One region of the Alteromonas naphthalenivorans genome, then DNA from elsewhere that is predicted to be linked to it. Evidence: predicted binding sites of a transcription regulator. Region 1 holds the regulator's gene; each other region holds the start of a gene.
What was found. The regulator sigma-54, encoded in region 1, starts transcription at its own class of promoters, with help from an activator protein. The targets are predictions, from matches to a motif close to GTTGGCACGNNNNTNGNNT.
Positions count from the first base shown of each region.

Region 2: the regulator sigma-54 is predicted to act here: its motif matches at 7,031-7,049, upstream of AMBT_RS11960 (EF-hand domain-containing protein).
Region 3: the regulator sigma-54 is predicted to act here: its motif matches at 4,284-4,302, upstream of AMBT_RS19920 (CsbD family protein).

Region 1 is NC_015554.1:3,293,636-3,304,100, forward strand. It holds gene AMBT_RS14365 (KpsF/GutQ family sugar-phosphate isomerase) at 1-933, shown strand, start outside; gene kdsC (3-deoxy-manno-octulosonate-8-phosphatase KdsC) at 933-1,499, shown strand; gene lptC (LPS export ABC transporter periplasmic protein LptC) at 1,496-2,074, shown strand; gene lptA (lipopolysaccharide transport periplasmic protein LptA) at 2,043-2,606, shown strand; gene lptB (LPS export ABC transporter ATP-binding protein) at 2,609-3,334, shown strand; gene AMBT_RS14390 (RNA polymerase factor sigma-54) at 3,410-4,894, shown strand; gene hpf (ribosome hibernation promoting factor) at 4,924-5,211, shown strand; gene ptsN (PTS IIA-like nitrogen regulatory protein PtsN) at 5,220-5,663, shown strand; gene rapZ (RNase adapter RapZ) at 5,702-6,547, shown strand; gene AMBT_RS14410 (HPr family phosphocarrier protein) at 6,547-6,819, shown strand; gene mgtE (magnesium transporter) at 6,978-8,336, shown strand; gene AMBT_RS14420 (cache domain-containing protein) at 8,374-9,906, opposite strand; gene AMBT_RS22770 (hypothetical protein) at 9,864-10,391, opposite strand.
Region 2 is NC_015554.1:2,715,729-2,726,193, forward strand. It holds gene aspS (aspartate--tRNA ligase) at 1-1,356, opposite strand, end outside; gene AMBT_RS11935 (DUF72 domain-containing protein) at 1,519-2,466, shown strand; gene AMBT_RS11940 (GAF domain-containing protein) at 2,643-3,131, shown strand; gene AMBT_RS11945 (sigma 54-interacting transcriptional regulator) at 3,246-4,586, opposite strand; gene AMBT_RS11950 (hypothetical protein) at 4,589-5,173, opposite strand; gene AMBT_RS11955 (sensor histidine kinase) at 5,175-6,572, opposite strand; gene AMBT_RS11960 (EF-hand domain-containing protein) at 6,676-6,957, opposite strand; gene AMBT_RS11965 (EAL domain-containing protein) at 7,259-9,295, opposite strand; gene AMBT_RS11970 (tellurite resistance TerB family protein) at 9,540-9,980, opposite strand; gene AMBT_RS11975 (ATP-binding SpoIIE family protein phosphatase) at 10,080-10,465, opposite strand, start outside.
Region 3 is NC_015554.1:4,569,913-4,580,377, reverse strand. It holds gene AMBT_RS19945 (hypothetical protein) at 1-437, shown strand, start outside; gene AMBT_RS19940 (S8 family serine peptidase) at 467-1,822, opposite strand; gene AMBT_RS19935 (RNA polymerase sigma factor) at 2,075-2,563, shown strand; gene AMBT_RS19930 (anti-sigma factor) at 2,560-3,411, shown strand; gene AMBT_RS19925 (CC0125/CC1285 family lipoprotein) at 3,401-3,928, shown strand; gene AMBT_RS19920 (CsbD family protein) at 4,036-4,227, opposite strand; gene AMBT_RS19915 (siderophore-interacting protein) at 4,445-5,224, opposite strand; gene AMBT_RS22640 (hypothetical protein) at 5,703-5,867, shown strand; gene AMBT_RS19900 (efflux RND transporter permease subunit) at 6,555-9,140, shown strand; gene AMBT_RS19895 (outer membrane lipoprotein-sorting protein) at 9,142-10,056, shown strand; gene AMBT_RS19890 (hypothetical protein) at 10,062-10,465, shown strand, end outside.

The DNA of each region.
Region 1 (10,465 bases):
ATAGAGATTGAAGCGCAGGCAATTTCAGCGCTTTCATCGCGTATGAACGATGATTTTGTTACCGCATGTAATTTATTACAAAACTGTGTGGGCAAAGTTGTCGTGTGTGGAATGGGTAAATCTGGGCATATCGGGCATAAGATAGCAGCAACGCTTGCCAGTACCGGAACACCTTCGTTTTTCATGCACCCAGGTGAAGCCAACCATGGCGACTTAGGCATGCTGAGTAAAGGTGATGTGCTACTCGCTATTTCTAATTCTGGTGAAACCGCAGAGCTAGTCAATTTACTGCCCATTGTGAAGCGGTTAAATGTGCCTGTTATAGCAATGACCAACAGCGTAACCAGTTCATTAGGACAGCACGCAGACGTGGTGTTGAATATCAGTGTAGAAAAAGAAGCGTGTTCTTTAGGCTTAGCACCTACCTCTAGTACCACCGCTACCTTGGTAATGGGTGACGCCCTTGCCGTGGCCCTACTTGATCGTAAAGGTTTTACCTCTGACGACTTTGCGCTTTCTCACCCGGGTGGCAGCTTAGGCAGAAAATTACTGCTGAAAGTGAGTGACATCATGCTAACTGGTAGCGAATTACCCTTGGTAGACGAAAACGCCTTGGTTGCCGAAGCACTATTGGAGATATCCAAAAAGGGGCTGGGTATGACCGGGGTTATCGATAGCGATGGTGTTTTAGTCGGAATTTTCACCGATGGTGATTTACGTCGTATTTTAGATGCCCGCATAGACTTGCATACCGCCACGGTTACGCAGGTGATGACCAAAGGCGGTAAAACAACCATGCCTGAACAACTCGCCGTAGAAGCGCTAAATGTAATGGAAACTCATAAGATAAGTGCGCTTATGGTAACGGATGATGCCCGCAAGCCTGTGGGCGCATTCAATATGCACATGCTACTTAAAGCGGGAGTTTTATAATGAACGACACCCAAACAGCCGTAAATACACTTTATACCGCTATGCCAACGGCGTTGTATTCCTCGTTAAAACAAGTTCGATTATTAGTTTGTGATGTAGACGGTGTGTTTTCAGATGGCCGTATTTACCTTGGTAATGCTGGCGAAGAGTTAAAAGCATTTCATACCCGTGATGGCTATGGTGTTAAAGCGCTTGTGAATTCAGGTGTGGCAGTGGCGGTTATTACGGGCAGGCGTTCTGCCATTGTCGAAAATAGAATGAAAGCACTGAATGTCGCACACATTGTGCAGGGTGAAGAAAATAAATCTGACGCCCTTGCTGAACTGATGGCTCGCTTATCACTTAAGCCCGAGCATGTGGCGGTAGTAGGTGACGATATGCCTGATACGGGCATGTATCCTCACGCTAATGTAAAAATTGCGGTAAAAGACGCCCACCCTGCGGTTGCACAGCAAGCGAATTGGATCACCACGTTGCCCGGCGGCTTCGGGGCCGTTCGCGAAATATGTGACACCTTGCTTCAAGCAAACGACAAGCTACACGGAATTCAAGGTGCTAGCGTATGAAGGTATTAGGTTTTGATCGATTAGGCTTAAGTATTTCGGTGTTATTTATATTGGCATCCGCCCTGTATATCCCTATTTGGATGGACGAAGACCCTGCTCAGCAATCTGATCAAGGGCCGGACGCATTAAAGCCTGCATATAAAGCCAAAAACCTAACGACCACCTTATACAATCAAGAAGGACAGCTAAATCACAAAGTATTTGCAGCGTCGATGGAACATTACGACCAATTGGGCTTTGTTTTATTCCAAAAGCCCAGATATACATTGTATACCGACGATGCACAGTCACCGTGGGAAGTTACCGCGACAGAAGGCACTTTGTATAATAACGAATTGATACAGCTAGAAAATAATGTCGTTATTGAAAACCAAAGTGTCGATGACTTTGTAAGAACAATACGCACAGCGTTTATAGAGATAAACCTGTACACTAAGCAAATGACATCTGATCAGCCCGTGGAAATACGTGGCTTACAATATGTGATTAACAGCAATGGGTTTAACGCTAATTTGCGTACCCAGGAATACGAGTTAATAGACCATGTACAAACCATTTATTCGCCTAGCCACTAAAGCATTAGCGACTAGCCTCGCTGTTAGCCTATTTGCTACTGCGGCTATAGCGGCTGAAAGCGACTTTAATAAACCGATTAAAGTTGACTCGAAATCGCAATTTGTTGACGGTAAAAACAAAACCTCATTGTTTAAAGATGATGTACGGATTACTCAAGGTTCTTTGGTGATAAATGCCGATGAAGTTGAAGTGATTGCCAGCGAAGGTGATGGACGAGAGATATTCGTGGCTCGCGGCAAACCAGCCAGCTATTCGCAAAAACTTGAAGACGGTGCTCCTGTCACAGCGAAGGCCAACGAAATTCGCTATGAAGTAGTAAATCGAACTATTTCTTTACAAGGAAATGCTGAGCTACAGCAAGACACCAGTAAAGTACAAGGTGATAAGATTACCTTCGACATGGTCACTGAACAATTACTTGCAACAGGCGGCGAAGACGGCGAAGGTGGCAGAGTCACTACCGTATTTACCCCTGAGGCAATACGTAAAGCGTCATCGAATAACGAAGACGATAAGGCGGACGACAACTAATCATGGCAACGTTGAGCGCACAGAGCCTTGCAAAGGCTTATAAAGCACGTCAAGTGGTTCGCGATGTAAGCTTATCAGTATCGACGGGGCAAATCGTTGGACTACTCGGCCCTAATGGTGCCGGTAAAACGACTACCTTCTACATGATTGTTGGCTTAGTTCCCCTAGATAAGGGCAAAATCAGTATTGATGACAGCGAATTAACTCACGAGCCCATGCACGAACGTGCTCGCCGCGGTATTGGGTATTTGCCGCAAGAAGCCTCTATTTTTAGAAAATTGACGGTGTTTGAGAACATCATGGCTATCTTGCAAACCCGTAAAGGGTTAAGTTCATCAGAACAAGAACAAGAAGCCGATGCGCTACTTGATGAATTTAATATCAACCATATACGTAATAGTACGGGTATGAGTTTATCCGGTGGTGAACGCCGCCGAGTAGAAATCGCACGAGCATTAGCAGCCGATCCGCAATTTATTTTGCTTGATGAGCCATTTGCTGGTGTTGATCCTATATCGGTTAATGATATAAAGAAGATCATTCAACATCTTCGTGACAGAGGAATTGGAATCCTCATCACCGATCACAACGTAAGAGAAACACTGGATGTGTGTGAGAAAGCGTATATTGTGAGCCAAGGCGAACTCATCGCGCAAGGGACGGCAGAACAAGTTTTAAGTAATCAGAAAGTAAGGGATGTATACCTAGGAGAACAATTCAGGCTATAGTTACTGTAACCGAATTGTCATTTTCAGTTTTAAGCACGGGTATATTCACAACAAGAGTTTAAAAATAAGACGTAGATGAAACCATCTTTACAGCTAAAGTTCAGTCAACAACTTACCATGACACCGCAGTTGCAGCAGGCAATCAAGCTGCTGCAGTTGTCTACGCTCGACCTGCAGCAAGAGATTCAGGAAGCACTTGACTCAAACCCTCTTTTAGAAGTTGAAGAAGGCGGTGATGACCACCCGGTTGAGAAAAACAACATGGATGGAGACGACCCTTCTGTGGAAGCGGCTCCCACTGCATCTAGCGATTCGTTGGAAGCTGGTGACGCGCTTGAAAAGAACGACCTTCCCGACGAGTTGCCAATCGACAGCACATGGGATGAGTATTACTCGGCCTCTTCTGCCCCCGCTCCTGGCCCATCTAATAATGATGACGACCAACTGTTTCAGGGTGAAACCACCGACAATATTCAAGACCATTTGCTTTGGCAGATGCGTTTAACCCCGTTTTCAGATACAGACCGCGCCATTGCTACCGCCATTATCGACTCCATCGATGAATCTGGTTACCTTAACGTACCCATTGAACAGATTTTAGAATCGGTAAACTCTGACGATGTTGAAGAGTTGGTAGAAATGGACGAAGTTGAATGTGTACTAAAACGTATTCAAATGTTCGACCCTATTGGTTCAGGTTCACGTACACCGCAAGAATGTTTGCTCGTGCAGCTTCGCCAGTTCTCGGACGATACGCCATGGCTGACCGAAGCCAGACAGCTTATTAATGAGTACTCAGACCTGCTGAGCAGCAAAGATTACCGTACGTTAATGCGCAAGAGCCGTTTGAAAGAAGATCAACTTCGCGAAGCCATGCGCTTATTGCAAACGTTGAATCCTCGTCCTGGCAGTGCATTAATTACTAAAGAACCCGAATACGTTATTCCTGATGTTTCGGTAAACAAAAAGAATGGCCGTTGGGTAGTAGAACTTAATCCCGACAGCTTGCCAAAATTAAGCGTAAATCAACAATACGCTGCCATGAGCCGACGCTCTAAAAACAGCAGCGATTCGCAATTTATTCGCTCGCATATGCAAGAAGCCAAGTGGTTTATAAAAAGCCTTGAGTCAAGAAACGACACCTTGATGAAAGTAGCAAACTGTATTGTGCAGCAACAAATGGGCTTTTTCGAGCACGGCCCAGAAATGATGAAACCAATGGTGCTAAATGATGTCGCAGAAATGGTAGATATGCATGAATCCACCATTTCACGAGTCACCACGCAAAAGTATATGCATACCCCTCGTGGCATTTTCGAGTTGAAATATTTCTTCTCTAGCCATGTAGCAACGGAATCTGGTGGTGAGTGTTCATCTACCGCTATTCGCGCACTAATTAAAAAGCTTGTGGCAGCGGAAACGCCCAGCAAGCCATTAAGCGATAGCAAGATTGCTCAATTGTTGGCCGAACAAGGCATTAAAGTAGCCCGGCGAACAATAGCAAAATACCGGGAATCGTTATCGATTCCGCCGTCAAACCAACGCAAAAGCCTTATTTAAAGGCCTTGATAATTTAAGGAAGACGAAATATGCAAATCAACCTTACCGGTCATCATGTCGAAATTACTGATTCTTTGCGTAGCTATGTCGATACTAAGTTCAGCAAACTAGAGCGTCACTTTGATCACATATCTAATGTGCATGTCATCCTGAACGTCGAAAAACTCAATCAAAAAGCCGAAGCCACCATGCACCTTAGCGGCGCAGAAGTGTTTGCTTCATCTCATAATACAGACATGTATGCGGCGATAGACAGCATGATCGACAAACTCGACAGGCAAGTTATCAAGCATAAGGAAAAGCTGAAAAAGCACTAAATATTAGTATGGAAATTCAAGCCATAGTAAGTTTGGACCGCACCGAGTGTGCGGTTCAATGTAACAGTAAAAAACGTATTCTAGAGATTATTAGCGACATTGCTGCTAAAAATAATCCCGACATCGATCAGGCTAGTGTATTAAATAGTCTACTAACCCGTGAACGAATGGGGAGTACGGGTATTGGCAATGGTATTGCTCTGCCCCACGGTCGATTACCGGGCTTAGAACACGTTATCGCCATTATTGTAACCAGCAACCCTGCCATCGATTTTGATGCGCTTGACGATCAGCCCGTAGATATATTCTTTGCCCTATTAGTGCCAGAAGAGAAAACAGAAGGTCACTTACAAACACTCGCTACCGTGGCGGGTAAGCTAAGTGATAAAGAAACGGTGAAAGCCATTAGGCGGGCCTCCACCAGTGATGACATCATTACGGCTTTAAGCTAAAAAAGCACTGCACCATATTTTAAAAGGGAGAAATGCAGGTGAAACTGATTATTATCAGTGGTCGATCCGGTTCAGGAAAATCAGTTGCGCTACGTGCCCTTGAAGATTTAGGTTACTATTGCGTAGATAATATTCCGGTTAACCTTCTCCCTACTCTGACCCATACCGTGGTTGATGAATATGACCAAGTTGCGGTAAGTATCGATGTAAGAAACCTACCCAAAAATCCAGCGGACTTGGTAGAGATCTTAGATTACCTACCCTCATCGTGGTCTATGACCATTGTGTACATCGACGCGAGTGACGATGTACTGGTGAAGCGTTTCAGCGAAACCCGCCGATTACATCCGCTAGCTAAGCTCAACAAATCTTTATCTGAATCGATAAAAGCCGAATCAGACTTGCTTGCGCCTATTGTTGAGCGCGCCGATTTGTACATTGATACGGATAAACTCACTATTCATCAACTCGCAGAGCTTATCCGCGAACGAATTCTAGGCAAGAAAAGCTCTCGCCTAGTATTGGTGTTTGAATCGTTTGGCTTTAAGCACGGTATCCCCAAAGACGCCGACTATGTATTTGACGCCCGCTTTCTCCCCAACCCGCATTGGGAACCCGATTTAAAACACTTAACTGGTTTAGATGCCCCCGTAGAAGTATTTTTAGGTTCCCAGCCTGTTGTAACCAAATTTATTTGGCAAATTCAGAACCTAATCACTACATGGCTGCCACACTTAGAACGCAATAACCGTAGTTATGTCACCATTGCGATTGGTTGTACCGGCGGTCAGCACCGCTCAGTATTTATTGCTCAATCGTTAGCGAAAACCTTTGGCGAAATGCATCCCGATGTACAAATTCGCCACCGCGAGTTAAATCAGTAATGACAATCGAAAAAACACTTACCATAGTCAATAAATTGGGCTTACACGCCCGCGCTGCCACACAGTTGGTTCAATTAGCCAATCAATTTGACGCAAAAATCGTGTTGGTGAAAGGCGATAAGAAAGCCGATGCTAACAGTGTGCTGGGCTTAATGATGCTGGAAAGCCACCAAGGTGAACAGGTAAACGTTGTGGTTGAAGGTAATGATGCCGAAGCGGCATTAAACGCCATTGAAACGTTAATTGAAGGCCGTTTCAACGAAGACGAATAATGCAGCTTCCAATACGACTGAGAAATTCTGCTAAAAGCCGTCTATAATTTCACCATACGGCTCGTAATTGTCTGTACCTACTGCGCTTTTGTCATGACAGCGTCATGGCAAGTGCGATATCCTACCATTATTGAAATTCCATTTTTTAGGCGAAAGCAGTGGCAGAAGCGCTGGTCTCAAAATACGTACAAAGCCAACTAAGGGCACTAAATGGCGCGTTGAATAATGGCCAATTTGTTTCTGTACGTAAGCTTCTGCTTGAATTACCCCCATCTGATGTTGCACACATTCTAGAATCTAGCCCCAGTCGTACTCGTGACGAGTTGTGGGAGCTTATCGATGGTGATTTCCATGGTGATATTTTAGAAGAACTCTCTGACGACGTACGTAACGGTATCATCACCAAAATGCTGCCTGCTAACGTGGTAGACGCGTTAGAAGAGATGGATACCGATGACTTAGCGGTTACCCTTAGTAGTCTGCCTGAGCCTGTATTACAGGACATTCTAGACTCTATGGATGCACAAGACAGGGTACGTGCTGAACAGGCATTGTCTTACGGCGAAGAAACTGCCGGTTTCATTATGAATACCGACACCATTACACTTCGCCCTGATGTCACCATTGATGTGGTCCTTCGTTATATTCGCCTCAAAGGTGAATTACCTGAAAATACCGATACCTTTTATGTGGTTAACCGCACCGATAATTTGGTGGGTATTGTACCGGTAACGCGATTACTCACCGCTGAGACTGAAGCCAAAGTGTCTGATGTGATGGATGAAGAGTCTGAAGCGATTCCTGTGCATATGCCAGATGATGAAGTGGCGAGCTTATTCGAGCGCTATAACTGGCTATCGGCCCCCGTGGTTGATGAGAAACACCGCTTAGTCGGCCGAATTACCATTGATGACGTGGTAGATATTATTCGTGAGGACGCTGAGCACTCCATGATGAGTATGGCGGGTTTAGATGATGACGAAGATACTTTCGCCCCTGTGCTTCAAAGTACCAAACGACGCTCCGTTTGGTTGGCTGTAAACCTGGTTACCGCGCTAATGGCAGCCATGGTAAGCGACTTGTTTGAAGCAACGCTAAGCCAATTGGCCGTACTTGCCATATTGAACACCATAGTACCAAGCATGGGCGGTGTTGCCGGAAACCAAACCCTTACCCTTGTTATTCGCGGTATGGCGCTTGGGCACGTTAATGCCAACAACTCCCGCTGGTTAATAAGCAAAGAGATATCTATTGGCTTCTTAAACGGTGCTATTTGGGCAATCTTAATTGCTTCGGTAATAGCGCTTTGGAAACAAGACTACATGTTAGGGATTATTATTGCCTTTGCCATGCTGGTTAACATGATAGCCGCAGCAATGGCAGGCGCTACTTTGCCGCTCATCATGAAGCGTTTGAAAATAGACCCTGCACTAGCAGGAAGCGTAATTCTGACCACCATCACTGATGTGGTGGGTATATTTGCGTTCTTAGGCACTGCGACCCTGTTTTTAATGTAATGCCGCGACAATCGTGTAGGCGTTGTTCTAATGCTATTTAGCTTGGCATCATGATGAACGCCACCACATCGTTTTGATAATCACCGGTTGTTTTGTACTCTCTATACCCTTTAGACGCGGCAATACCAATTGCGTATTTCTTACCTTGGTAATTTGTAATTCGAGAGTCTTTCTCGCCGTTTTTTAAACCTAAAAGTGTGTCGTCTATCTCGATAACGTCCCCCACCTGCTGAGGGCTACCTTCGGTAGCAGAAATAATCATCCCATCACGCTGGCAAAACATGCCAAAACACCCGGTTACAGTATGCCCACTTTCATCTTTAGGTAGCGAGTCGTTTAACATTTCAGTGAATTGTGGCCCACTGTCAAACACAATTCCTATACCGCCAAATACGTTGTTTTGTTCTAAACTGGTGATTGATGCGTTGTAGATGTAGGTGTGCTTATTATCGTACTGCGCGCTAGGAACAAATTTCGACACGGAATATTTTTGTGAATCTGTACAACTCAACGCATCTATAGCGCCGCTCTGTGTATCGACTTTGTCTCCAATGACTGACGCATGGTCTTTGTTAGATACCGCGACAATAATGCCATTTTTGTCATAAACGTATAAATTGGTGTAAACCGTGTATAGGTCATTAATGTAACCAAGAATATTTGAAATTTCTTGCTGAGCATCAGGCCCTACGGTGGGAAGTTGCAAGTACTGTCGAAACACAGTGGTAAGCGCCCACCAGCGACAATCGTTCGCTCTCTCGTACAGATTTCTGTCCATAATATCTACTGCTAAGCTTGCGCAAAACCTTACGTCACCAAGCCGTGCGCTTATCACTGTAGATTGTAGGTTATCGATAGAGTCAGAAAAGATTAACGCGATACTCTCACCGGTCGATTTGATCTCAGAAAGTACAGGCATGAATTCAACAGCATTATTACGCGCTGCTGCAATAATGCCATTCAATACCACTAAACTCAGATCGTCATTGATTAACATCGACGTTTTGAATATTTGCTTTAAATCATCAGAAAAGAGTTGAGAATTGAGTAACTGACAAGAGTCTGTTTGAGGTTTTCCAGTTTCTTTTGAATGCTTAAAAGCATCGTTGAGTGGCGTCATAGCTACACCCTGCCAAGATAAACCTTTAAAACCTTGGTATCCCTTAGTTTCCGACGTTGTAGATATATAGCTTTTATTTTTTATGGTGATTAAATCAGGAGACCCACTGTTAGGTATTTTTTCACCCACTTTAAACTTTTGTGAATGGCTAGTTGCCATGACTTCTCTGCTTTCAGACAAAATCATAATACTACTGGCGGCACGTTCAGATTGTAAGTTGCTAAAAATTGACTGCATTTCATCGTCAAATTTGAAGCATAGACAAAGAACACCTAGTGCTTTGGCATCTTTTTCGTTACTTTCCTTAATGACACACGAATAAATTAATGAATTGCGCTTGTGAGGCTGAAGATCTGAATAACGAAAAGTTTCTGTATAGTCATCTGTAGACGCCAAGGTTTTTGAAATTAGCGGATCTTCGCTAAATTCAATTGAGCTATCAATATCCAAATTAGCCTTAACCCGCCCCTGGGTATCGAGAAGAACAATCTCATCATATACGCTATATTTTTTACGTATTCCGCTAAACGGTGGCGAATATTTTCAATGTCTTCGACTTGCCTATCGGTGTGAAGCAAGAAAGCTCGGATATCATCATCAGTAGCCAAAAAGCCTACATCGGCAGTACGCTCAAACAAATTTCTAATCAGAATATCGATAGCGACTTGAGATTTATTATGATCGTCAGCCAAACGCGTCAATAAATGCTCTTTCATCAGGTTTTGAATGAGCCGACCTTGTAACTCAGAAAATTTCTCTTTGGTGCTAAGCATTTCTTCCAAAATGCTATCAGATACATTATGGCTGTTGATTTTACCTATCAGCGATATTTTCCCCCACCAATGGTTCAAATCATCAAACCTATCGTTGTAATTATTGATAAGTGGAATTGCCGCTTGTAATTTTTGTCGGTTATTTGAAAGTAACTGTTCCAATACTGCACTGCCTATTATTTTTATTTTATGACAAATAGTTTTTGTGCTTGAAGAACGAATTTTCTCTTACAAGG
Region 2 (10,465 bases), 580 kb from region 1:
AAGTGCAGTAAACGGATGGTGTATAGCATGAAGCTGTCCATCGAATTCTTCAAACATAGGGAAGTCGACAACCCACAACGGCTTCCACTCACCTTCTAAGAGTTCAAAGTCTTCACCTAGCTTAAGGCGAAGTGCGCCCATAGCTTCGGTAACTACTGTGTTAGTGTCGGCACCGAATAACAAGATGTCGCCAGCTTGAGCGCCAGTGCGCTGCAAAATACCGTCGGTAATATCTTCGCTTAAGAACTTAAGAATAGGTGATTGTAAACCTTCTTGGCCAGGTGCCATTTCGTTCACTTTCATCCAGGCTAAGCCCTTCGCGCCATATATGCCAACAAACTTAGTGTACTCGTCAATTTGCTTACGAGACATGCTCGCACCGCCAGGTACGCGAATAGCAGCAACACGACCTTTAGGATCGTTCGCAGGGCCACTGAATACTTTAAACTCAACAGTTTCAAGTAAGTCAGCAATATCGGTAAGCTCTAGTGGATTACGTAAATCAGGCTTATCGCTACCAAAACGCTTCATTGCTTCGGCGTAGGTCATGCGTGGGAAGTCACCTAAATCTACGTTCAACATAGTGCTGAATAAATCGCGGATCATGCTTTCGGTAATCGCCATTACGCCATCGGCATCTAGAAACGTAGTTTCGATATCGATTTGAGTAAATTCTGGTTGGCGATCGGCACGTAAATCTTCGTCACGGAAGCATTTTACGATTTGATAGTATCGGTCCATGCCAGACATCATCAGCAATTGCTTAAACAATTGTGGCGATTGCGGCAGTGCAAAGAACTCGCCTTTATGCGTACGGCTAGGTACTAAATAATCACGAGCACCTTCAGGTGTCGCTTTGGTCAATATAGGGGTTTCAATATCTAGAAAGCCTTCGCCTTCTAAGAAACGACGTACTGCCCCAGTTACCTTAGCGCGAAACTGCAAGCGCTGGCTCATAACAGGGCGACGTAAATCAAGGTAGCGGTAGCGTAAACGCTGCTCTTCAGAGTTCTCTTGGTTCCAATCAAGTGGAAGCGCATCAGAACGATTGATGATTTCTAGGCCTGTGCCCAAAATTTCAATTTCGCCGGTACGCATATCTTTATTAATTTGACCTTCTGGGCGAGCACGAACTTTACCAGTAAGTTTCACGCAGAATTCACCGCGAAGTTTATTCGCTACGCTTAATACCTCTGGTAAATCAGGGTCGAATACCACTTGAACGATACCTTCGCGGTCTCGTAAGTCGATGAAGATAACGCCACCTAAATCACGGCGTTTGTTTACCCAACCACATAGGGTGATTTCTTGCCCAATGTATGATGAATCGATGTTCCCACAGTAATCTGTGCGCATGGTCGTTGACCCCTGATATTCTTATCTTGCGTTACACGATGGAAGGCAAACCCTTGAACCTGCTTGCCATTACTCTACAATGAGGCGATCGCGCCCCTTGCCATCATGCACTATGTGTTAAATTAAGGTCGCATAGTATAAACAAATGCGCAGTAAAGCCCAATGACAAATACAAACAATCCTGCAGTAACTAAATTATCAACTTCTTCGGCGCTACCCAAGGTATTTATTGGCTTGCCACAGTGGCAGCATAGTCATTGGCCTAAAACCTGGTTTGCTAATTACCCGAAAAGTGACAATCAACTGGTTCATTACGCTAATGAGTGTAATACGGTTGAGGGAAATACGACCTTTTATTCTCTCCCCCATTCTGATGCGGTAGCACGCTGGGAGCAATCGGTAGGAAGCGATTTTTCGTTTACCTTTAAATTTAACCAACAAATTACCCACGTTCATCAATTATTGCACTGTGAAGATGAAGTAAATGAGCAATTACAGACACTTGCGCCACTTAAGCACAAACTCGGTATAATGTTGCTGCAACTTCCTGCAAGCTTTGGCCCTGAAAAACTAGAAAGGCTGGCTGCGTTTTTACACCATTTACCACGCCACATTACCGTTGCGGTTGAAGTCAGGCATTTGGCTTTTTTCGGTAAGGGCGATGAAGAAAAGCAATTGAATCAACTGTTAATTGAGCAAAACGTTAATCGTATTATTATGGATACTCGCGCCTTGTTTACCGGCCCTGTTTCAAGGCTAGATACAGGGGCTAATACAAGGGCTAGCAACAGTGCGCTATTAAGTGAGGTACGACATAAAAAACCTAAAGTGCCGGTGAATGTGATTGCCACCGCGAATAACCCTGTCGTTCGTTTTGTAGGAAATGATACAGACGAAGATAATATTGCGTGCTTAACGCCTTGGGTAAATAAAATTCATCAATGGCGGCTAGAAGGAAAAAGCCCGTATTTCTTTTGTCATCGACCCGATAACAAAGATGCCCCGTGGTTGGCGCAGCAGTTTATTGATTTGTACAACCAAAAGCATGGTGATACGGCAATTCCTAACCTTGCCATTAAACAACAGCCGAGCCAAAACGCCTTGTTTTAGCATGCATTCTGATGCACATAAATTTCTTTAAAAATGCTGCTGTTTTACCTCTTTAAAATAGCAAAGCCGTGCACTATAAATTAAGAATATTAACTAGTGCTTATTCTTACCTTACTATAAGATGAAAGTTATTGAGACAGTCTCAATAGTAACTTTTTATTTAAGTGAAATAATTAATGGAATCATCAACGCTTGATCGCGAAACCTTGCGATTAAAAGCCCTAGAAAATTTAAATATTCTAGACACCAAACCCGACGCACAGCTAGATGCCGTTACCAAAGCAACCCAAGAATATTTTAAATGCAAAATTTGTTTGGTGAGCTTAATTGCCGAAGACAGACAATGGTTTAAGTCTCGCCAGTGTTTAGATGTGTCAGAAACACCGCGCAATATTTCATTTTGCACTTACGCGATAGCGGAAGAAGAATATTTGATTGTGACCGACGCAACAAAAGACAGCCGTTTTGCAGGCGGTCCCTTGGTTAAAGGTGAGCCTTACATTCGCTCTTATGCAGGCGCTATTCTTCGTTCAACCGATGGGTACGAGCTTGGCACCTTATGTGTAATTCATGATGAACCGAGAGAGTTTTCTGCTGAAGAAATTCTTATGTTAAAAGAGATGGCCAAGAAAGCGGAAACCATCATTAATGAGAATCAATGGTAGATTAACCATCGCTGACAAGGCTATTGAAGCCTACGTTTCTAAATAAAAAAGCTGCCACATTGGGTGGCAGCTTTTACGCTTTACGCTTCAAAGATACTTCCAGTGCAGATCGTACTAGCGAAAGTCTCCTGCATCTAAGTCATGCTTCTTCATTAACTTATGCATATCGGTTCGGTTACGACCGGCTAGCTCAGCTGCACGGGTCACGTTTCCATCCGTCATTTTCAAAAGCTTGTTCAAGTACTGTTGTTCGAAGGCATCGCGGGCTTCGGTCAGCGTTGGCCAACTTTGCTTAGTGGCTGATAGTGCTTGCTCTACAAGATGCAGAGGCACTACTGGAGTTTGTGTTAACGCAACACATTGCTCTACCACGTTCACCAATTGACGCACGTTTCCTGGCCAAGATGATTTCACTAACAACTGCATTGCATCGTCTGAAAACTGGCTCACGTTCACACCATGACGCTGGGCACTTTGCTGTAACAATGAACGAGCGAGTAATGGAATATCTTCGCTACGCGCTTTCAACGATGGAAGCTTTAAGTTCACCACATTTAGACGGTAATATAAGTCTTCTCTGAAAGTGCCCTCTTCCATTTCTTTGAGCAAATCTTTGTGCGTTGCCGAGATAATACGAACATCGATATCTACATGCTTACTGCTGCCTACAGGCCTAATTTGACGCTCTTGTAATGCACGTAATAGTTTAACTTGTAGTGTCATTGGCATATCGCCAATTTCATCTAAAAATAAAGTACCGCCATCGGCTTCTCGAAACAAACCTGGGTGAGCAGCTACCGCACCAGTAAAAGCACCCTTAGCGTGTCCGAATAACTCTGATTCAAGTAAGTTTTCTGGCAGTGCGCCACAGTTAATGGCAACAAACGGCTTGTCGCGTCGATCGCTTGCCTGATGCATGGCATTGGCAAGTAATTCTTTACCTGTACCACTTGCTCCGCTAATGAGTACACTGACTTCTCGTTGTGCAATCCGGTACGCTTGATCAAGTACATTAAGCATATCTTGAGAGCGGGTAACAATACTTTTCGCCCATTCACCGGGCTGAGCCGCTTGTGACTGACTTAATGCTTTTTGTAACAAGGTACGCAGTTCATCATGATCAACAGGCTTTGGAAGAAAACCAAATACGCCACGCTGAGTAGCCGCAACCGCGTCCGAAATAGTACCGTGGGCGGTCATTAAAATAACGGGAATATCTTTTCGAATGCCCATGATTTCTTCAAATAAACTTAATCCGTCAAGGCCAGGCATGCGCAAATCACTGAGTACCACGTCAAAAGCATCATTTTGAAGCTTTCTTAACGCCGCATTACCATCTTCAACCGCAGTAACTTGATAACCTTCACCTTCTAAACGAATGGTTAAAAGGCGAAGTAAACTTTTATCATCATCAACCAACAATAAATGGGGTTTGTTCTTGCTACTTTCACTCATTGTTAGTTGTTCCTGTTTTTATCCATAAGTGTTGCTTCAATTTGGAGTAGTTCTTCTAGTTTTTTCTGCTGAGCTTTAAGCTCAGCATACAGCTTTTGTAATTCTTGACCTCGAAGGGTGTTTTCTTTGCTTAATACACTCAACGCAGACTCAAGTTCCATTAATTGTTTGTTTGGGTTACTTACCACAACGTCAATAACCAACGCGGCAGCGTCGGTAAATTCAGGCATTAAATCATCTATAGAAAGTTGGGCTCGTAGCCTGTCTTGATACGGGGTATCGCTGGATAAGGATAAAAGGTAAGCGTGAATTTTGTCTTTTTTCGATTGACCAAGCGCTGTCAATTGCGCTTTGCGTTCAATCCAAGGCGTAGCATCAGCTTCAAGCCAAACTTCTAACCAGTAAGCCATGTCGCAATTGTAATCAAAATTTTCAGGTTCTGAAGTGAACAGGCAAATATCGTCATCTACAGCCACTTCAACGATCTGGGGTGGAGTAACTTCAATTTTCTGTTCGATTGGCTGCTTAGACAACACACTGCAACCCGACATCATCGTCAGGGCCAGTATCATACAACTTATTCTCATTTTATTTTTCCTGTTGAGGAATCGTCACCCTAAAGCACACATCAGCATAATCAACATCGACAACTTGCACGTCGCCATGCATCAGTCGCGCACAATCCGCAACAATCGATAAACCTAATCCTGTGCCTATAACGTTGTCATTTCTCGGCTCTGCGCCACGGGTGAAAGGTTCAAACAGTGTTGCAACCGACTCTTTGGCAATCCGCTTGCCCCGATTTGCAACGTCCAATATAGCAAAGTTATTATCTAAATATATATGTACATTGATGGGTCGCCCTACAGCACCATGAGCTACTGCGTTAGACACCAAATTGTCGAGTATTCGTCGGAATAACTCTTCGTCAGCCCAAATATGACTGCTTTCTACCGATACCGTCACTTCGCGTTCTTGTAACGCCAGTGCGTAATCACCCAAGCATGCATCAACCAACTTCTTCGCATCAGTTTTAACAATGTCGGGCTGAGCTTGCTGTAATAACAAATTATAATCGAGTAATTTTTCGATTAGGGTGTTCAATCTTTGCGTACTTGCGCTAAGAAGCGACAATATTTCACGTTGAGGATCATTTAAATCGCCCACAACATTTTCCGATAATAAACTACATCCTTCTTTAATGCTGGCTAACGGTGTTTTCAACTCGTGAGCAGCATGCCGCAACAATGCTGTGCGTATATGTTCCAATTGACCAAGGCGATCGTACAGCCAATGCAGATCTTTCTCCACATCTATTAACTCTCGCGGAGCTTGGCGAGACAAAGGGGGAAGATCACCTTGTTGATGAGCCACTATGCGTATTATTTGCTTTAGTTTATTGACTGGATTAACAATCAGTTGGCTTCCTAATAGGATAAGCAGCAAAGAAACACTTACCAACATCGCCGTAGACCACGCCTGCTTTGCTTGCATCGCGTTTAAGTCATCTTGCTGCACTTTGACCCGTTCGGAAATAGCAAGTTCCACGTCGCCTCGAAGTTGTGAAACACTGCGTGAGACGTTAGCTAGATACGCATTAAGTAGGAGTTGATCTTCAATTATGCGGTAATCAGAAAGGTCGCCTAATTGTTCTGACAACCTCTCGCAGGTTCTCTGAACAGATAAGGCTTGGCAAAGATTATCAGCAGCCACGGCAAATTGATCGAGTGCATTATCGGATAAGGTGGCAACTTTTTCGGTGCGAATAACGGCGTATTGGCGAATACTTCGCTCTAAATCAACAACAGCACCATCCAGGCGCTGCATATCGCCCACAACATCAACCACATACCGGGTTTCCAGCGTGGTCATTTGCCCCACTTTAGCTAAGTCACTTTGACTTTGCCACAACAGCGCAATTAATGGGATTAACGCCAGCACGAAGCTACCTAGCGTTAGTTGACGTAATGAGCCTAGCTGAACCAGCCGTTCACCAAATGAAAATTTCTCAATCAGAGTGGTATTCCTTCAAACAAGTACCGGCAGGCGCATCTGCTAGGCTTTTATTTATTTTGCTCGCTGACCGCCGCTATTTACTAACGGCAGATTTTGCATTTCCCGGTGTCAGTTTACTTTTTGCTAATTCGTCTTCGGTTAATTTGCCATCTTCATTGTCGTCAATTAACCCAAAATTACGCAATAGTTCGGTGTGACGAACCGCTTCTTTTAGTGATATCAAACCGTCTTTATTAGTATCTAGCTGCTGCATCAACGTTTTCGCAGGTGAAGCGTGCGCTTCAACTACCGATATAGCTTGTATCGCCGCGATAGTCATTAAAATCAGAAAAACCTTCTCTAGTCGTTTCATCATGAATCCTCCGCATTACTGCTTGTTTATAAATCCCTTAAACTAACTTCGATAACTCTGTTAACTCTGATTGAATAAGCTAAAATTGAGCCAAAAATACAAATAAACTATATATCATACACTTACAAATTATAAACCGACTTGCCTCCTATTCGATGTCTCTAGAAACAGACACAGTTACACGAACTCCTGTAAATGTATCCAACAACCTAATAAAGCGTCAAATAGGCTGCAAAAACAGTTCGTTAGAACAGTCTATTTAACTTCCCTTAAAAAAAGCAATGCATGGGCTTTGAATGCCTACCTAGGCTTCACTATTGTCTGTATTGCCTATGTAAAACTGTTTAGGTGATTGAACAAGCTCATCCATAGGAATCGGTTTGCTAAACATAAACCCTTGAATGTAGTCACAACCGTGATCAATCAAATAATGCCACTGTGTTTCATTCTCAATACCTTCAGCACATACAGTCAGTGAAAGACGTTTGGCCAAATCGATAATAGCGCCCGTTACCAGTCGACTTCTTTCGGAGGTTTCTAGTTCATGTACGAACTGCTTATCAATTTTTAGGGTATCGATACTAATTTGGGTCAAATAACTTAGTGAAGAATACCCCGTCCCAAAGTCGTCAAGGGCAATGGCGCATCCCATGTTGCTCATGCGTTTAAAGAATTTATTTGACGACGCAAAGTTCTCTAAGTAAGCAGACTCGGTTACCTCGAATTCTACATATTCAGGGTTTACATCGTAGCGCGTAAAAATCTCATAGATATTATCAAACAGGTTGCTATCACGAAGATCGTGCCCTGATAGATTCACTGACACGCGAAAACGATGGGGAAGCCATTCTCTTAATTTGGGCAGATCAATACAGACTTTTTCAATGACCCAGCGCGTAATGGCAGATATCTTGCCGCCTTGTTCCGCGATGGGTATAAATTCATTCGGGCTGACCAAGCCATATTCGGGGTGTTGCCATCTAAGAAGCCCCTCTAAGCCGATAACCTTCCCTTTTTGATCGACTTTAACTTGGTAGTACACCATAAACTCATCATTCTTTAGCCCTTGCTCTATGGCATTAGCTAAATGGAATTTACGCTTATGTGATTCCACCATATCAGGTGTAAATATGGTAAAGCTGCCACGCCCTTTAGCTTTAGAGCGGTACATGGCAAGGTCTGCATTGCTCATTAATTCGCTTAAATCGTAGTCGGCGTCTATGGCTCGTGCTACGCCCACACTAACGCCGACAGACAATGACAATCCTCGTAATTCAAAAGGACTGGTAAAGGCATCAATTAATCGAATAGCCATATTTTCAAGAGTGGTATCTCCCGTTTCCCTGTCGGGTAGTACTAAAAATTCGTCTCCCCCTAAACGGGCGACTAAATCCCCTTCCCGCAACAGTGCGCTCACCCTATCTGCCACTTCTATCAATATTAGGTCACCGGTCTCATGACCGAGTGAATCGTTTATTCCTTTAAACCCATCTAAATCGAAAAACAGTAGCGCTAGATCATCATCATTTCTTCGTGCTCGGGCCAACTCTAAACGCAAATTATCAAGCACAAATTGCCTATTAGGTAGCCCGGTTAGGCTGTCATAGTTAGCCAGGCGAATCATGGTTTCCTGTTGATTGACCAACGTTTGAGTTTGTTCATGATTGATGAGTAGTTCAACCTCTATCATTTCTAACAGGAGGTTGATGTTTTCTCCTAACTCTCCAATTTCATCTCTCGAAGTTAGGTTTTGTCGTAACGCATAATCTTTTGTATCGGTGACTTGTTTGGTGAAAAAACTCAACTCACTTAAAGGGCGAAATACACGACTAATGAAAAACAATGTGCCAATAATGCTTATTACCCACAGCACGAAGATAAGGGGAACGACATTCAGCAATAAACTTTTAACACTACCGGTGAGTGGTGCCTTAGCATCCACGAAGAGTATCAAGAAACCATCTGGCGATTGCGAAGAACCTATAACCCTTCGTGCCATAATAACGTCATTTTCTGAGGATACGCCTTCGCTTAAAGAAAATGGCTCGAGTGTATAGAAAAAGGGCTCATTTAACCTATCGGCAGATGGGCCATCTTCTTCTAGTAAAAGCGTAAATTCACTGTCATAGATTCTTGCTGAAATAACATGTTCATGCTCCTTTAATAGGCTCAAAACATTCGAAATAGACGAGGCTTTTTGTGTAGTTAATAACATAGCTGGCGCTACATTTTTCACCACGCCATTTGCAAGAGAAACGGTATGAGAATGTGCCAAATTGAGATAAAGCGCTTTGTGCTCTATTACCGCAAACCACAACACAGCTGCAGCCATAACTGACATAGACAAAGTTACGACAATACTAATTGGGGCCTTTATAGACTTAAATACACCCACTTGCTTAAACACCACCCGCGTTATACATTGCAATCATGTTTTAAATAAATCTTACGTTATTATCACAATCTCGACGATGTCTGAGACCACAGAAAATCATGATTTATTTATAGCATTATTTTTCACTAATTACCTGTGTAACAAGCACTTTTTACATTATTAATAGCGAGCAAGTGTTTCAAGTACTGTATTAATTTTCTGGTGAAACATGCAGTTTGGCTTTAATAAAATGGGAATGCGGCACATGTAGTAAATCTGATATACGCCGTATTGTATGCTCTTCAATAGGAGCAAGTTGATTATCTGCATAAGCAATAACCCATAAGCCTTCGAGAATATCCCGCTTTTGGTCTGGATCACACGTTTGATTAATTATCTTAGTAAATTGTACTAAATCGACAGCTTCTTCTGCTGACATACGACCTTCTTCCATTAGCAATTTTAGCTCATCATCAGAGAGCTCAAACTGCTTATATAAGTGCGTTTTGTAAGCTTTAAGCTCACTGTCTGTAACATTATCGTCAGCCCGCATAATTTCACTTAACAATGCAGCAGTGGCAAGTTCGACAGTATGTTTCTGTTGCTCTTCTGACTCTTTCGTTTCGAAAAGCTGTAACAAAGATTTAAGCATTAGGCGCTCCAATTAAACAACGACGCTATTGCATAACATATCCACCGTTCTGAAGTGGGAATATACGGCAAATCGTTGGCATTTTTAGTTTAGTGGTAGTTATTCAACGGCTGTATTGAGCAAACAGTTTATTTTTCGCCCGCCTTTTTCAAACCACACTTTACTACTTAGCGCTCTAATAAGGCCCAGCCCTCTTCCGAATGAGTCATTACTTTCGGGGCTGGCTTTACGCTCCCAATCAAAACCATTGCCGCTGTCTTCTATTGAAAGAAAGACAACCTTTTTCACAGGATCAGACTCAATACTAATAATAATCGTCCCTTCATCTAGGGCGCTCAGCAGCTTTTCTCGCTGCTCATAATATAGTTGAAAGCCTTCTGGTGAGTGCTTTAAACGTGAGTCCATGTTCAAAATACCGTGCTCTAAGGCGTTGCTAAACATTTCGGAAACCACGGTAAAAAGCACCGAACGAACATGTTCAATAC
Region 3 (10,465 bases), 1.3 Mb from region 1:
GCCGCATTGACGGTTTCTGGTTTTTTAAAAACCAAAGCTTTATGCAATTGGGCGCGAAATATCAAAATGAAGATGCCTTGAACCAAGCGTTCGACTATTCCAGCTATGGTATTGACGCCAGTTATGCTTACCCCGCCAGCTTGTGGGGTAGCGCACTCGATATCAAGCTCGGTTATGAAATGGAAAACAGACACTATGGTCAAGGTAGCCTAAGCAGCGAGCCTACTGCTTCAGGAGCACCTTTCAGTGAGTTTGAACAACAAGGCGGCAGGCGACGAGAGGATGATAGGCATGTTTTCAAAGCGAGCATAGAATATGCTGCTATGGAGAACGTAGATTTTATCGTAAGCACGCAATACAAAGACTATGGTTCAACCTTAGTATCGGCAGACTATCAAGAAACCATTGGTGAAATTGGTGTTAGATTTCATTTTTGATAGCACAATAGCATTCACTGTTGATTTAACTAATGGAGAATACCTACGCCAAAAACCGGGTCTCGTCCCGGTGCTCCAGCATCTATAGCTTGGTCGCGCAATGTGACTAACGCTTGGGCTGGATTTGAACTAGCGCGAAATAGACAGGCATAGCGGGCTGAAACAAAAGGCGTTGCCATCGATGTGCCGGTCTCACGGCTAGTCGTACCATCTGGATGTGCGACTTCTACTGAAACACCGCTGGCCGCAAAATCAACATAGTTACCTTGATTGGCCCATCGATAGATAGCGTGGTTATTGTCTACTGCTGTTACCGCAATAGTTGACGGGTATGCCGCGGGAAACAAAGGCGGAGAGGCTGGTCCTTCGTTTCCAACTGCTGCAATAATTTGCACCCCTTGCTCACTGATTTTTTGTATAACGTTGGCCAGTACCGAGTTTTCTGGCCCTGCTAAGCTCATATTAATAACATCAACCTGTTTGGCGACTAAATAGTTGAGACCATCAATTAATGATAATAAGGTCGCGCCCTGACTAATACTGTTTCGCGTATAAAAGACGCTAGCGTTATAGAGGTGACTTCCTGCACGCATATTATCTGCCAATAAGCTGGCTACTGACGTACCGTGTACTTGGGTAGTTGGTAAAGCTTGTGGAAGAAAAGGCTGTTGTTCAATAACAAGGTGTTCCAGTGCTTTGTGGTTTTGCGCAATGCTGGTATCTATCATTCCAATACGAACAGGTATTTGGCAAACGCCTGGTTTATCAGTAGTTGTAATGTTAGCTAGCATGTCTTGGTTGTTGTTTTTGATTTTAGCGCTTTCTGCTGCGCCCATGCCTTGCGTTAAATAAATATGATTACGACCTACTTGCGTTTTTAGTGTTTCCGGTAAGCTGTTTCTTATTTGAGACAGTTCATCGAGGCTAGTATTAACCTTTAAACGGTAAATCCATTGGTCTATAGCGGCTAAATGGCGAGACGATTCAATGGTGATGTCGGGGTGAGAAAAGTGAGTTTTGTCAGCCTCGCTACCGACAACTAACCATTCTCTTTCCAATGCTAAAAATCCATCAGGGGCTTTTACTTCTTTTAGTACAAGAGTGCCTGAAGGCGAGGTAAGGCTTAGGGGCGATGGAACAGAAAATTGCGGGGCAGGTATGTTAGCTAAGGTGTCAAACCTACTTTCAACACCTTGTGTTACCTGAGTTTCAAGCACATCTCGCACGGAGCCTACATCAACGGGCACGCTATCAATGATAGGCCTGACGGGTTCGATTATTTGACGGCCAATAGTTAACTGGGCGCTGGCATTTAAGCTTAACACGCTGCCCATTGTAAATATTAAGCCGCCTACTACGCGCTGACAAAGCGATCCGCACTTCATAATTTTACCTCACTTGCTTTGCGGCTAAACCCATACAGGCATCACCGGGCCCAGCGTGCTTGTTACTCATCGCGAAGGACTCGGTCAACCTATCCATAAATAAAGCTGGCATAAAACGTGCCCTTAATGATGGGATAACCCTTTTCTCGTACTTAATTAACGTTTGTTGATGTAAAAAATTCCCTTTCCTTGGGAATAAATCACGGCATCAAACGTTAACTAGGTATAAAGCATGATTTCATAGGAAGTTGTATGAAAGAAGAAGTGACTGAACTCGTTCCATCATTAAGAAAATTTGCGTTTTCACTTACCGGCAATATACATGATGCTGATGATTTACTGCAAAATACGATTGAGAAGCTACTGACTAAACCTTTGCCACAAGATGCCACATTAATGGCATGGGCATTTCGAGTTTGCCGCAATTTATGGATAGATGAGTATCGTGCGCAAAAAGTAAGAACAAGTGCGGCGGTTAGCCCTGAATTGCAGGCTAAAGATGAGGCGCATTTGGACGAAGCCCTTTCAGGTGGCATTACGCTAAAGCAAGTAAGTAAAGCCATGGGGGAATTACCCCCAGAACAACGAGAGACCTTGTCACTTATTGCTATACAAGGAATGAGCTACGCAGATGCTTCTGAGGTACTTGAGGTGCCTGCTGGGACTATTATGAGCAGACTTGCTAGGGCAAGAAGCAAACTCAGTAATATGCTAAACCCACAACAAGAGGTGGTGTTATGACAATATCTGACGAAATGCTTTGTGCATTTTTAGACGCAGAACTTAGCGATGACGACATGGAATATGTCAGAACTGCTATTGCCAGTGATCTTGCACTGTCAGACCGCTTAGCGTCTTTAGCGCAGGTAGACATGATGGTGAAAGCAGCGGCTGATGCTGCAACGCAAAAACCTTTACCTAACAGCGTAGTGGCATTACTTGCAGATGATGCGACCTCAGAAGCCTATCTTAAGCAAGCGGATTTCGACTCAGACCATGTAAGTGCAAGCCAGGCAAGTGAGGAGAGCATACCAAGCAACGTTACTTCGTTTAATCGCAAAGCCCAAGACGCTAAACGTAGTGGGAAGTGGAAAGTCCCTTTATCGTTAGCGGCTGGAGTGGCGTTAGTGGCAGGGCTAACCTTGATGCATTCAGAGTATACAGACCCCCTTGATCCTGCTGGCACTTCGTCAACGAATAACCATTGGGCGAATGTATCTACAGCCCTCGATAATAATTTAACGGGTGAGATGATGGTAACCGATGCGGGCATGGAAATAGTGCCACAACTATCATTTATGAATAATGAATCCCAGATGTGTAGGCAGGCGCAGATACAAGGTGAAGATGAGTTGAATATCATGATTGCATGTAAAAATGCCCAAGGCATTTGGCAACTTCATGCAAGTAAGCTGATAACAGCGGGTCGCGATAAGAGTGAGTATCAAACGGCAAGTGCTAACAAAGTGCTTGATGAAGAATTAGATTTGTTAATGGTGTCCGCACCGTTAAACGCAGAGCAAGAGCAGCAAGCTATTAATCATGGGTGGCAGTCTAAGACTGCCGAAGGAGTTGTTAATGAAAACTAAACTTATAGCGTTTCTAGCAGTGATGGTAATGGCGGGGTGCGCGAGCCAACCCGATTATCGACAGGCATCTAATGGCGGTTTCGGGTATACCGAAAGCAAATTAAGTGAAACCCAATACCGTGTTCATTTCAAAGGTAGAGGGTCTGATAAGAGTAAGGCTATGGATTATGCCATGTACCGTTCAGCGGAACTGACTTTACTGAAAGGGTATGATTGGTTTGTAGTAACCGATCGGGAAACCATGGTAGATAAAGAGCGCGTACAAACATCACCTCAGGTTGGCTTCAGCCAACGCTATGCGCGAGTAACTGAATGTGGCGTTATTACTTGTAGAACGTCTTATCATCCTACAACCCAGTTTGAATCTGGCATTTTCGTAGGTGGTTCGCAAAAGAGCGAAATCGAAAGTATTTTGAATATTGAGATGGGAAAAGGTACTCGACCTACGTCGTCTGCGAGTTTTGATGCAAGAGAAATTAGCAACAACTTAAAACCTGATACGGAATCTTCACCTTAAGCACTTACAAGGTTCTTAGCCTTAACGGTTAGGTTGTGTTATGTATAAAAAAAGCCCCGAATGGGGCTTTTTTTGTGCTGCAAGCCGTTAAGGCTTAGGTGAAGTGCCTAGTTGAAATGTTTATCCACTTCTTTTTCGGCTTCTTCACGGCTTTTGCCATATGTTTGCTGAATCTTGCCTACTAGCTCTTCACGACGACCATCAATTACGTCTAGGTCATCATCGGTAAGTTTACCCCATTGCTGTTGTACCTTACCTTTCATTTCTTTCCAGTTGCCTTCGATACGATCATTGTTCATATGTTGCTCCTTTAAAAAGAATAACCGAGTGGTTATTGTGAACTGCACTTAATAAGTAGCAATCCCCATTCCAAACACTAACATTATGAATAATATAGTTTTTTGTGGTTTATGAACAAAGGGCTATTGCCAGCGCTCTGCATTATTTACATGGCGCTGAAAGTCATACAGGGTTTTATGATTATGCGGCACAATAAAATGATAGCTTCAATACTCATTAAGCAAGTTGCTTCGCAAAGGCTTCAACATCTTGACGCTTATCTATCTTATGCTGGTCTTCACTGCGCCCTTCACGCCAATAGCTGCTAATGTACACTTGGCTGTGGGGCACCTGTTTTTCGTCCTTAAGCCACGAACGAATTTTTCTCATTTGAGAAAATTCACAGGCAACCCATACAGCAGGGGTTCCTTGTTGCCAGTCAATACGCTGCAAGGCGTCAGACAATGTTGCTTCTTTTTTAGATACCCACTTAATCGATACGCCTTCAGGCTTTTCTAGCGTGGTAGCATCGGTTTCATGTTCAATAGCTATAACTGCAATGCCTTTAGTATGGCTAGGAAGTGCTTGTAAATAGTTTCTAATACTGGGCAGCGCTGTCATGTCGCCTGCGAAAAGTACCCAGTCATAATTCTCTGCTAACGCTTTACTGCTACCAGGGCCTGCAATAGTTAGCTTGTCACCTTCTTTTGCGCTTAGCGCCCATGCGGCGGCGGGGCCAGTTACTCCATCTTTTGCATGCACTACCATATCAATGGACATTTGTGCTTTTTGTCTATCGAAGCTGTTTATCGTGTAGGTACGCATAGCAACGGGTTTATCTTTGGCAGGCTGAACGACAGGGTCACCATTTAAATCAAAAAGTAACTTAACGTAAGCGCCAGGGCGAGTTTCTGGGAAGTCTTCTAATGTAGCGCCGCCAAGGACAATACGTTGCATGTTTGGTGTTATACGGAAAGACTCGATAACTTCAACAACACGAGGTGCGGGTTTAGACATGATTTTCTCCAAATACGACAGTGGGCATAGCTTATTTGATAATAGTTCTCATTTCCATTTCTAAGAGTGGGATGAAATCTAGCTAATAATTCTGGTTTTTAGAAAAGTAGGCCGTATTACGAAAGAGAGGATATTTATTATAGGCAAAAAGAAAGGGGCTAAAGAGCCCCTTAAGAAAAACACAACATAACTTGGAAAACACATTTACACTTCACAAAGCCAACACACTAAATGACTCCATGTATTAGTAAGAGCGGTGAAATAAAGAAAAGTTCAGCAAAATATAAAAATAAATAAAAAGTTTTTAAAATATTTATTTCCAGAGCCTCTTTTATCATAGGTTTAGTGGTTTGAAATAAAGGTAAGACCCTAAAATAAAAGGTAAAAATATAAACTGACAGGCAAAAAAATGCCCGCCAAAGGCGGGCTAAAATCAGAGGTATATAAAAGGCCGGGAAGGGCCTTAGAGGGGAGAGGCATGCTGTCGGGTGACAGCACACTAATAATATCGATGACATTACTAGTGTTCCTCGATATGGCTATTGCTGAAGGCGTAATGCCGGGTCAACAGAGCCAAATAAGTTACAATCCTTTGTTGCACATGGACATCAATGTCTGTGCCAGTGATGTGGGCATCCAGTAGTAATCGCGATGAAAGCGCTAGCTACTCTGCATCCTGCAGGCCTTTACGACTTAATCCAAGTCGCCATCACACTCAACTGGCGCAAAAACAGATAATCGGTCATTCACGTCAACAACTTCCTTAAGCAAATCAACTCACTCCGTGGTGATTGCTTTGTCGACATCAATGTCAACCTTGCTCGTCATCAAGACGCATCCTTTTTCAACATCCGTGTTGGCGTTAAACGTATTTAACTTTCCGATAAACAACAGAGCGACGTTAACCTTGCTATCAATCCTTGCATCCCTGGCCGACGAATTTCCTTTTACGTCCAATGTTGTCAGCCTGCGCAGATAAAGTCTGTAATGTCATGGTTACCTTCGTGGTAACGGTATGCCTTCCTAGCATCATGTTTACGTCTGTTGTTATCCGTTAGTCTAATTAATGCCAAACTTGTGCCAAAATTTAGCGTCGTTTAAATATAATAGTAAATTATTGATATAAATCTATTTTATTCTAAATTTAAAACGTTTGGCATTAATTGGGCGTATGTTTAAAAAAAAGGGTGGGAAATTTTTTCCTACTGTCGTGTCGTTTCTTACCGAATGCACATACACAATAACAATCAGTGTTACCTTGCTTGAAAATATGCTTGTTTACTGTTCAATATATAATATAATAAAAATCTAATATATTAAGGTTTTTGATATGAAATTAGCAATTGATATGCTTTTGCATGTAAGCACGCACAAAGGGCGATGGGTTTATTTTTTTCTCGCCGTGATAACGGCATTTGCCGCTTTTCAAATGCGGTTAATTCAGATTGATACCGATCCTGAAAACATGTTGGCGGAATCTCATCGTGCTCGTACCTTTCATAATGAGGTAAAGCAAACCTTTTCCATGCACGATGCGATAGTGGTTGGTTTGGTGGTGCCGGAAAAGGGTGCCAAAAGCGATGAGGCCATAAGCGGCATATACACGCCAGACGCCTTAGCAGCCATTCACCAAGTGACTGACCATGTACTGGCTATAGAGGGTGTTATTAGCCAAGACGTCATGTCGTTTTCAACAGTAGACAACATTAAGCAAGGTAGTGACGGGAGTCTTGAGTTTTCATGGTTAATGGCCAGCCCACCTGAAACCGCAAGCGCAAGTGCTGAACTACAAAAGTCTATCGAAAGGCTGCCGTTACTGTACGACACGCTGGCTGCGTCTTCAGGTAACGCTGCTGCTATTTATATCCCTATTGCCGACAAGAATGAAAGTTATCGCATTGCCCAAGATATTCGCGCTTATTTAACGAATGTTGACACGGCAGGCCAATGGCACATCACAGGCTTACCTGTTGCTGAAGATCAGTTTGGGGTAGAAATGTTTGTGCAAATGGCTATCGCTGCACCTGCGGCTGGTGCCATGATTTTTATTCTTCTGTTCTTATTTTTCAGAAATTGGTCGCTTATTACTGCGCCCATGATAGTGGCGATGGCTACAGTTATCATTACCATGGGTGCTCTCATTGGCATGGGATTCACTGTGCACATTATGTCATCCATGATTGCTATTTTTCTCATGCCAATCGCGGTAGTCGACTCAGTACACATATTGTCTGAATTTTCCGACCGTTGTAAGCCAGGTGAAAATGCAGGTAAGGTGATCACTCACGTGGTTGAGCACCTGTTTAAGCCCATGCTGTTTACCTCACTCACTTCATCAGCAGGCTTTTTCTCTTTAATGCTAACCCCTATACCGCCCGTGCAGATCTTTGGTGCTTATATTGGCTTTGGCATTTTATTGGCATTTTTGATTACTCTTACGTTTATCCCTGCTTATATTTCCCGTATGTCGCCCGCGGCATTAAGCAAACTTCAAGTCGCGCTACATCAAAATGAAGAAGCAGATAATAATGAAGGCAGTACCACGTTACTAAAACGTACCGTTACTAAACTACGCTACATCGCGCTAAACCACAGAGCGCTGATTATTGCTGTATTTGGTGCAATTACCCTAGTATCAGCGTGGGGAATTACGCAAATTAATATCAACGACAACCCTGTGCGTTGGTTTAAACAAGACCATGAAATAAGGGTGGCAGACAGGGCCTTAAATGCAGAGTTTGCGGGCACGTACAATGCTTATTTGGTCATTACAGATACCAATAAAAGCATTGATGCTATCAAGGTATTAAATGAGGCAAATTTACCATCAAGTTTAGATGAATGGGTTGAGCAAACTCAGGTGTCGATAAACCAGAGCGACGATGCTAACAAAATGTCGGAACTTGCCATGCGTATTGATGATGCGCTATTTAGCAATCTCGACGATGATGAACTAACCGCGTTAGACAACTTATTGCAAGTCGTTGATGCCGCGAATGGGAATGCCAATACCTTCCAACAGCCCGCAGTACTTGCGCATATTGAGAAGTTACAAGCGTACCTAGATACTCAACCTTTAATTGGTAAATCACAGTCTTTGGTTGATGTAGTCAAAGTGGTGAATCGTGAGTTGCGCTCAGGTAATGAGGTAGACTACGCATTGCCCGCCAACAACCGAGGCGTGGCACAAACCCTAATGCAATATCAGTCTTCCCACCGTCCTCAAGACCTGTGGCATTTTGTCACGCCGGATTATCGCCAAACGCTGATTTGGCTACAGCTAACCAGCGGTGACAACCAAGATATGACGAATGTCATTTCGCTTGTTGAAGATTACTTTGCTAATAACCCACTACCAGAAGGGCTAAGCTACGACTGGGCAGGTAAAGCCTACTTAAATGTGGTGTGGCAAGAAAATATGGTAACAGGCATGTTGGAAAGCTTGCTTAGCGCCTTTGTCATTGTATTTGTGATGATGGTACTACTGTTCCGTTCTTTAGTTTTTGGCGTGCTCGCTATGCTTCCCCTTACCATCACGATTACCTTTATTTACGGGCTTATTGGCATTGTGGGTAAAGACTACGACATGCCTATTGCTGTACTTTCGGCGCTTACCTTGGGGTTATCTGTGGATTTCGCTATTCACTTCCTTGCTAGGGCGCGTGAAATCTATAAGGAAACGGGTAGTGTGCCAGACACCTTAGACGCTATGTTCGATGAGCCTGCCAGTGCAATAACGCGAAATGCGTTGGTGATAGCACTGGGCTTCACCCCTTTACTGCTAGCGCCGTTAGTGCCTTACATAACGGTGGGTGTTTTCTTGGCGAGTATCATGGCGGTTTCTGCCTTGGTGACTTTGTTGGTCTTACCCGCGGCCATGGTATTTTTAAAACGTTGGGTTTTTAAAGGAGCTTAATATGCGTAATTCAATGCTTCACATCACAAATGTTAATCGCGTTTTCTCTGGTATGGCACGCGCTAATACTCACATCAACACTAAAACCTCCAACTCGAGTGTTCGTGTTTGGTTAACGAGTATGTTGCTACTTTGCTTTTCTTTTGCCGCGGTGACTCCCGTTACCGCGAATGCGCAAGAAGACGTGGCGAGTATTATTGCGAAGTCAGAAAAGGCCGCCTATTACGCAGGCAATGACGGTAAATCAATGGCGCGAATGATCATCGTAGATAGTCAAGGGCGTAAACAAATGCGTCAGTTCACGATTTTGCGTAAAGACGTGCTAAACAATGAAGGTACTGAAAGCGGCGACCAAAAAATGCTGGTGTTTTTCAGCCGCCCAACCGAAGTAAAAGGCACGGTGTTTAGAGTTGAAAAGCACACCAACATTGATACCGATGATGATCGTTGGTTGTATTTACCGGCCCTTGATTTAGTAAAGCGCATTGCCGCTGGCGATAAACGCACCTCGTTTGTCGGTTCACACTTTTTTTATGAAGATGTGTCGGGCCGTGCAGTGTCAGAAGACAACTTCACTATGCAAAATACCACCGATACCCACTATGTGTTACGCGCAACGCCTAAAAGCGCCGGTAGCGTAGAGTTCTCTCATTATGTCGTAGAGATAGACAAGCAAACCTACTTGCCCACGCTAATCAACTTTTTCAAAGGAGATGATAATTACCGCCGAGTTGAAGCGGTATCAGTAGACACAGTTCAAGGGTACCCAACGGTAGTACGAAGCAAGGTGTCTGATTTAGCATCAGGGGGTTATACCTTAATGGAATTTCGCGGTATTCAGTACGATATTGCGTTGCCAGACAGCGTGTTTAGCGAACGTAGCTTGCGAGTGCCACCACGAGAGTTTGTGGAGTAATCGTGATGCGGGCAGCACAGCTTTTTTCAGGGAAATACTTTGTTAGCGCACTTTTTGAGGTCGGGCTACCGGGAATAGCGCTACTTGCAATAGTGCTGCTGGGAATAAGTGTTTCAACTCCGGTGTATTCACAAGCACTCCAGAATGAAATTGCACAAGATGTACCCGCTAAAACTGAACAAATCGACAACCCCGAGCCTGCTAGTGACGATAGTTTGGAAAATGAAGGGTGGGATGATAACAGCTGGGGCAACGAAGGTTGGAGTGACGATAATTGGGATAGCGAAGACTGGGGCGAGCAGGACAATAGCGCTACCGCTTACACCTTAAGTGGATTTGTCGAGTTAGCGGCAGGAAACCGAGTAGCTACTGACGCTGCCATTGATGCTAGCAGCACCTTACGAGATGC